2 regions of the Hydrogenophaga defluvii genome follow, and region 1 is predicted to be linked to the other one. Evidence: predicted binding sites of a transcription regulator. Region 1 holds the regulator's gene; the other holds the start of a gene.
The links. Region 1 encodes NrdR, which represses ribonucleotide reductase genes. Its sites were predicted from a motif close to CACNANATNTNGTG; they were not measured.
Positions count from the first base shown of each region.

Region 2: ACFQU0_RS18435 (ribonucleoside-diphosphate reductase subunit alpha) is a predicted target of NrdR. The motif match lies at 1,797-1,810, and genes of this name have one in related genera.

Region 1 is NZ_JBHTBZ010000032.1:91,879-95,277, forward strand. Features, by position in the region: gene ACFQU0_RS12195 (PilW family protein) at 1-607, opposite strand, end outside; gene ACFQU0_RS12200 (type IV pilin protein) at 570-1,013, opposite strand; gene ACFQU0_RS12205 (pilus assembly FimT family protein) at 1,010-1,606, opposite strand; gene nrdR (transcriptional regulator NrdR) at 1,697-2,146, opposite strand; gene glyA (serine hydroxymethyltransferase) at 2,149-3,393, opposite strand.
Region 2 is NZ_JBHTBZ010000068.1:23,183-26,581, forward strand. Features, by position in the region: gene ACFQU0_RS18435 (ribonucleoside-diphosphate reductase subunit alpha) at 1-1,706, opposite strand, end outside; gene ampD (1,6-anhydro-N-acetylmuramyl-L-alanine amidase AmpD) at 2,069-2,632, opposite strand; gene ACFQU0_RS18445 (sigma-54-dependent transcriptional regulator) at 2,622-3,399, opposite strand, start outside.

The DNA of each region.
Region 1 (3,399 bases):
CGATGTCGTAGCGCCGGATGGCCAGCGTGGGGCAGGTGTTCGGCGTGTCCGGCGACCCACACGCTTGTGGACAAAGGGCCGCGAGCGACACGTGGGTGTCGGTGGGCGTGATCGCCAATTGGGTGATGCGCACGACGGCGGGATCGGTCAGCTCCTGTTGGCCCGAGCCGCCGAGTGCCAGTGTCAGCTTGTGGTCTGTTTGGGCAAACGCTGCGCTCAGCGGATCGCTGCCGGGCAGGTCGAAGCTGTAGCGGACGCGGCGAAAGAGGCCGTCCAGCGAGGCGTCGTCCAGCTCGATGGCGCCGTGTGGGTTGGTGTTGGCATCCGAGGTGGTGGACGCCTCCCAGTGGCCGGCCCGGCGCAGGTCGCGCGCCAAGAGGTCGGCGGCAGCGCGCAAATCATGTCCCAGCCTGGCTTCCAGCAGCAACCGCCGGCTGGTCTGGAGTTCGGTCAGAAACAGGGCGAGAGCACCGCCGGCCACCACCAACCCCAGCGCCATGCCCACCAGCAACTCCACCAGGGTCAGGCCCGTTTGCCAGCGCTGCGGCCGGTGCCGTGTGCGGTGTGCTTCAGCTTGGCCAGCAGTGTGAGGTGGTGTCTTCGCCACGGTGGTCGTGCGCGGTGCGCAGCTGTTGTTGGCCGTGCTGGCCGAGCTGCAGCAGGACGCAGCGGGTGTCGGCGCGTTGAGTGCCGGTGGCACGGGCGATGGCCATGAAGTGGCTGTGGCTGTGGGATTCATGGGTCTCAAGCTCGATCTGGTAGTAGCGTCCCGGGCCGCTGGTGGCTTCAAGCCCCAGGTCGGCAAGTGAGCCGGCATAGCGGGTGTGTGTGGCTCGCCAGCGGTCCTGGGCTTGTGCCACGGCCGATAGGGCACTGAAGGCCTCGCTGCGGCGGGCGCGCAGCACGTGGTCTCGGTACGAGGGGTAGGCCAGGGTTCCGAGGATGCCGACCACAGCCAGGGTGATCAGCATCTCCACCAGTGTGAAGCCGCGCCCCATGTCGGGCCGGCTCATGTGGTGCAGGCAGGCCAGCCCGGCAGACTGCCCTGTGGGCTGCAGCTGCGGGTGCGGCCCAGCCGGTTGGCCACTTCGTGGAGGGTTTGGCCGTTGGGGCCGCTGAACACGATGACCGGGGTGGGCGTGACCGTCCCGTGCAATGGGCCCAGACGGAAGGTTTGGCTCACGCTTTTGGGTTGCATCGCGATGTGCCGCTCGGCCGGAAGGTGTTCGCTGACCAACAGGCGCGCAGGTGCCTCGCATTGGGCTGCTGCCGCGGTGCATCCACAGGCGGTTTCAGGGCCGGTGAAGACGATGTAGCAGCTGCCGCTGGCATCGCTGGCAAACCGGATGGAAACCGTTTGCCCCGAACGCATCGCGTGGCTGCGCGCCCACTGGAAGTGCTGGCGGTAGGTTTCGGCGGCGCTTTCGAGCCGCTTTTGCAGCAAGTGTGTTTGCCAGGTCGGCAGGGCGATGAACGCCAACAAACACAGCAGGAAAACGGTGATCAGGGTTTCGATCAAGGTGACACCACGTGTGTGGTGCCGACCCCGTGTCCAGATGCCGGCATGGGGCACCTGGCCGCACTTTTTCAGGCCTTGTTGTTCCATGTGTCCTCCCCTCGATGGAGAGGAAGCCTAAGACAAAAGCCTGAAAGACACACTCAAGAATTGTGTCGTCTTGGAGGGAGGGACGCCGTTCTACTTGCGAACTTCGTCCACCAGGTTCTTGAATTCGTCGATGTCCTCAAAGCTGCGGTAGACGCTGGCAAAGCGGATGTAGGCCACCTTGTCCAGCTTCTTGAGTTCGCGCATCACCATTTCGCCCAGGCGGTGCGAGGGGATTTCGCGCTGCCCGAGGTTGAGCAGCTTTTCCTCGATGCGTTCTATGGCGCTGTCCACCTGCTCCATGCTGACCGGGCGTTTGCGCAGCGCCAGCGCCAGGCTGGCGCGCAGTTTGGCCGGTTCGTAGTCGATGCGCCGACCGTCCTTCTTCACGACGGCCGGAAAGCTGACCTCGGGCCGCTCGTAGGTGGTGAAACGCTTTTCACAGGCGCCGCACTGGCGCCGACGCCGGATGAAACCCCCGTCCTCGGCCACACGCGTCTCGACCACCTGGGTCTCGGCATGGCCGCAGAACGGGCACTTCATGATCAGCGGTAGACGGGGAAGCGGGCGGTCAGGGCGTTGACCTTGGCGCGCACGGCCTCGATGTTGGCCGGGTCACGGGGGTTGTCCAGCACGTCGGCGATCAAGTTGGCCGTGATGCGGGCTTCCTCATCCTTGAAGCCGCGCGTGGTCATGGCGGGGGTACCGATGCGCACGCCGCTGGTGACCATGGGCTTTTCCGGGTCGTTGGGAATCGCGTTCTTGTTGATGGTCATGTGCGCGCTGCCCAGCACGGCTTCGGCTTCCTTGCCGGTGATGCCCTTGGCGCGGAGGTCGACCAGCATGACGTGGCTCTCGGTGCGGCCACTGACGATGCGCAGGCCACGCTGGGTCAGGGTTTCGGCCACGATCTGGGCGTTCTTGGCCACCTGTTGCTGGTAGACCTTGAAGTCGGGTTGCAGCGCTTCCTTGAAGGCCACGGCCTTGGCTGCGATCACGTGCATCAGCGGACCGCCCTGCAGGCCGGGGAAGATGGCGCTGTTGATGGCCTTCTCGTGCTCGGCCTTCATCAGAATGATGCCGCCACGCGGGCCGCGCAGGCTCTTGTGGGTGGTGGAGGTCACCACATCGGCATGGGGCACCGGGTTGGGGTAGACGCCAGCGGCGATCAGGCCGGCGTAGTGGGCCATATCCACCATGAAGATGGCGCCGATTTCCTTGGCGATCTGGGCAAAGCGCTCGAAGTCGATGCGCAAGCTGTAAGCAGAAGCGCCTGCCACGATCAGCTTGGGCTTGTGCTCACGGGCCTTGGCTTCCATCGCGTCGTAGTCGATGGCTTCGTTTTTGTCGAGGCCGTAGCTGACCACGTTGAACCACTTGCCCGACATGTTCAGCGGCATGCCATGGGTGAGGTGGCCACCTTCGGCCAGGCTCATGCCCATGATGGTGTCGCCCGGCTTAAGGAAGGCCAGGAACACAGCCTCGTTGGCGGAGGCGCCGCAGTGCGGCTGCACGTTGGCGGCGTCGGCGCCAAACAGTTGCTTGACGCGGTCGATGGCCAACTGTTCGGCGATGTCCACGTACTCGCAACCACCGTAGTAGCGGCGGCCGGGGTAGCCTTCTGCGTATTTGTTGGTGAGCTGGGTGCCCTGAGCGGCCATCACGGCAGGCGAAGCGTAGTTTTCGCTCGCGATCAGCTCGATGTGGTGTTCCTGGCGGGCGTTTTCCAGCTGGATGGCCTTGAACAGCTCGGGGTCGGTTTGTTCGATGAGGATGTTGCGGTCGTACATGGTGTG
Region 2 (3,399 bases), on a different contig from region 1:
GGGCTGCGCACGTTGCAGGCGTCCTTGAAGGTGATCCAGGGGTGACCGGTCTCGAACAGCATCGAGAGCATCTTGCGCCACAGGTCAGACGCGGGCACCTGGCGGTAGGGCTTGATCTCGCCGCGCGCGGCCTTTTCTTCGTAGGCCACATAGGCCTTTTCAAAGGCGGTGCCGAACAGGTCGTGCAGATCGGGCACGTCGTTGGGCGAGAACAGGCTCCACATGCCTTTTTCCATCACGCGTTTCATGAACAGGTCGGGAATCCAGTTCGCCGTGTTCATGTCGTGGGTGCGGCGGCGGTCGTCGCCGGTGTTCTTGCGCAGCTCCAGGAACTCTTCGATGTCCAGGTGCCAGGTTTCCAGGTAGGTGCACACGGCACCCTTGCGTTTGCCACCCTGGTTCACAGCCACGGCGGTGTCGTTGACCACCTTGAGGAAGGGCACCACGCCCTGCGATTCGCCGTTGGTGCCCTTGATGTGGGAGCCCAGGGCGCGCACACGGGTCCAGTCGTTGCCCAGGCCACCGGCAAACTTGCTCAGCAGCGCGTTTTCCTTGATGGACTCGTAGATGCCGTCGAGGTCGTCGGGCACCGTGGTCAGGTAGCAGCTGGAGAGTTGCGAGCGCAGCGTGCCGCTGTTGAACAGCGTGGGGGTGGACGACATGAAGTCGAACGAGGACAGCACCTCGTAGAACTCGATGGCGCGCGCTTCGCGGTCGATTTCGTTGAGCGCCAAGCCCATGGCCACGCGCATGAAGAAAGCCTGCGGCAGCTCGATGCGGGTCTTGCGCACGTGCAGGAAGTAGCGGTCGTACAGGGTTTGCAGGCCCAGGTAGTCAAAGCCCTGGTCGCGCTCGGCCTTGAGGGCGGCGCCCAGGCGCTTGAGGTCGAACTGCAGCAGCTTTTCGTCGAGCAGTTCGTTTTCCACGCCCTTCTTGATGAAACCGGGGAAGTAGTCGGCGTAGCGCGCGGCCATGTCGGCAGACAACACCTCTTCGCCCAACACCTCCTTGACGATGGTGTGCAGCAGCAGGCGCGCGGTGGCGTAGGTGTAGTCGGGGTCTTTTTCGATCAGGGTGCGGGCCGCCAGGATGGAGGCCTTGTGCACCTCTTCCAGCGGCACGCCGTCATACAGGTTGCGCAGGGTTTCGGTGACGATGGGCTCGGGCTTCACGTCAGCGCCCAGGTTGGCGCAGGCACCGGCGATGAGGGTTTGCAGGTGGCCCATGTCCAGCGGCACGCGCTGGCCGCCATCGGTGACGTGCAGTTGTGGTGCGGCAGCGGCAGCGGGCACGCCTTGCTGGGCGCGTTCTTGCGCGCGGCGCTCGCGGTACAGCACATAGGCACGCGCCACTTCGTGGTGGCCGCTGCGCATCAGGCCCAGTTCCACCTGGTCTTGCACGTCTTCGATGTGGAAGGTGCCACCGCTGGGGCGCGAACGCATGAGCGCGCGCACCACGGCCTGCGTGAGCTGGTCCACGTCTTCACGCACGCTGGCCGAAGCGGCGCCCTGGGTGCCATGCACCGCCAGGAAAGCCTTCATCAGCGCCACCGCGATCTTGTTGGGCGCAAACGGCACCACCGCGCCATTGCGGCGGATGATCTGGTAATGCGACAGCGCGTCTGCGCTTTGAGCGCGGCTTGCCTGGGTCGCCGCAGGCTGGGCGGCCAGGGACGCGTGGGTGGGGCTGGATTCGGTGATCTGCATGGGCTTCCTCTTGGGATGTTGTTGGGCCTGGCGCTGTCGATGGGGGTGTCTCAGCGGCGGATGTTCGGCGTGGTCGAGAATCTCGGAAGGCACTATAGCTAGTGTGTCAACTTCCGACAAGCCACTACAGGTAGTGTATCGACCCAGTTTTCAATAGGCAAAAAAAGACGCGCTTCAGCGAGAAAAAATGGCAGTTTCTGCTCGGGCCTGTGGGCGCCAATGGCCAAGCCTGTGTGCGTGTTGGAAACGGCTTGCCACGGGCCTTGGAGCGCCATTTGCTGCTGTACCCCGCACCGGGCTTGGGCTTTGGGGGGCCTTCGGTGCGTGGAGGCTGCGCGGGCCTTTCCAGATCGGGGCTGCCGCTATTGGGGAAAACACCGGGCCGGCCACGCCAGCCGGTTTTGCAGCTGGGCCCAGTCAAAGCCGGCGCCTGGGTCGGCCTTGCGGCCGGGGGCCACGTGTTCGTGGCCGGCCACCGCGCGCACGGGGTAACGCCGGGCCAGGCGCTGGCACAGGTCGACCAGTGCGCCGTATTGCGCGGGCTCAAACAGGCCACCTTCCAGCCCTTCGAGCTCGACGCCGATGGAGAAATCGTTGCAGTTGTCGCGTCCCGCCCAGTGCGAGCGGCCGGCGTGCCACGCGCGCTGGTCGCAGGCCACAAACTGGACCACCTCGCCCGTGCGACGAATCAGGAAGTGTGTCGACACCTCCATGCCCCTGATGGTCTGGAAATAGGGGTGGTCGTCCCAATCGAGCCGGTTGCAGAACAGGGCTTCGATTTCGCCGCCACCAAAACAGCCCGGTGGCAGGCTGATCGAGTGCACCACGATCAGCGAGATGTCGGTCGGGTCGGGTCGGGGGCCGAAGTTGGGCGACGGCACGTGGCGCACTCCCGGCAGCCAGTGGGGCGCCACCTCACTCGTCATGGTCCACGGCGTCTTTGGGCATGGGAATTTGCAGGCGCTGGATGCGGTAGCGGATTTGCCGCAGGTTCAGGCCCAGGCGGGTGGCGGCCAACGTGCGGTTGTAGTTGGCCTCACGCAGCGCACGCACCAGCACCTCGCGTTCCTGCTGGTCCAGAAAAGCCTGCAGGTCCGACGGTGCGGCGGCGGGCGGCGCTGCGGCCTCGGGCAGGGCCTCGTCGCTGGCCGTTGGTGGGGCGTCAGGCGTCGGTGTCTCGGCCCATTCGCCGGCCCCGTCGCTGAGGTCGTTCAGGGTGATGATCTGTCCGTCGCACAGGGCCAGCGCGCGGTGCAGCAGGTTCTCCAGCTCGCGCACGTTGCCGGGCAGTGGGTGGTGGTTCAGCCAGTCCTGCGCCAGAGGGTCCAACAGGGGCAGGTGCTGGCCCGACTCGGTGCAGATGCGGCGCAGCAGCGCCTGCACCAGCTGGGGCAGGTCTTCGCGTCGTTCGCGCAGGGCAGGCATGCGCACCTCGATCACGTTGAGCCGGTAGAACAGGTCTTGGCGGAAGTGACCGGCCTTGACCTCGGCGGCCAGGTCTTTGTGCGTGGCACTGACCAGGCGCACGTCGATGTTGTCTTCCTGCACGGCGCCCAGTGCGCGCACCTGGCGCTCCTGCACCACGCGCAGCAGCTTGGCCTGCATGGCCAGCGGCAGGTCGCCGATTTCGTCCAGAAACAGCGTGCCGCCGTGGGCCGCCTGGAAGTAACCTTCGCGGTCTTGTGATGCGCCG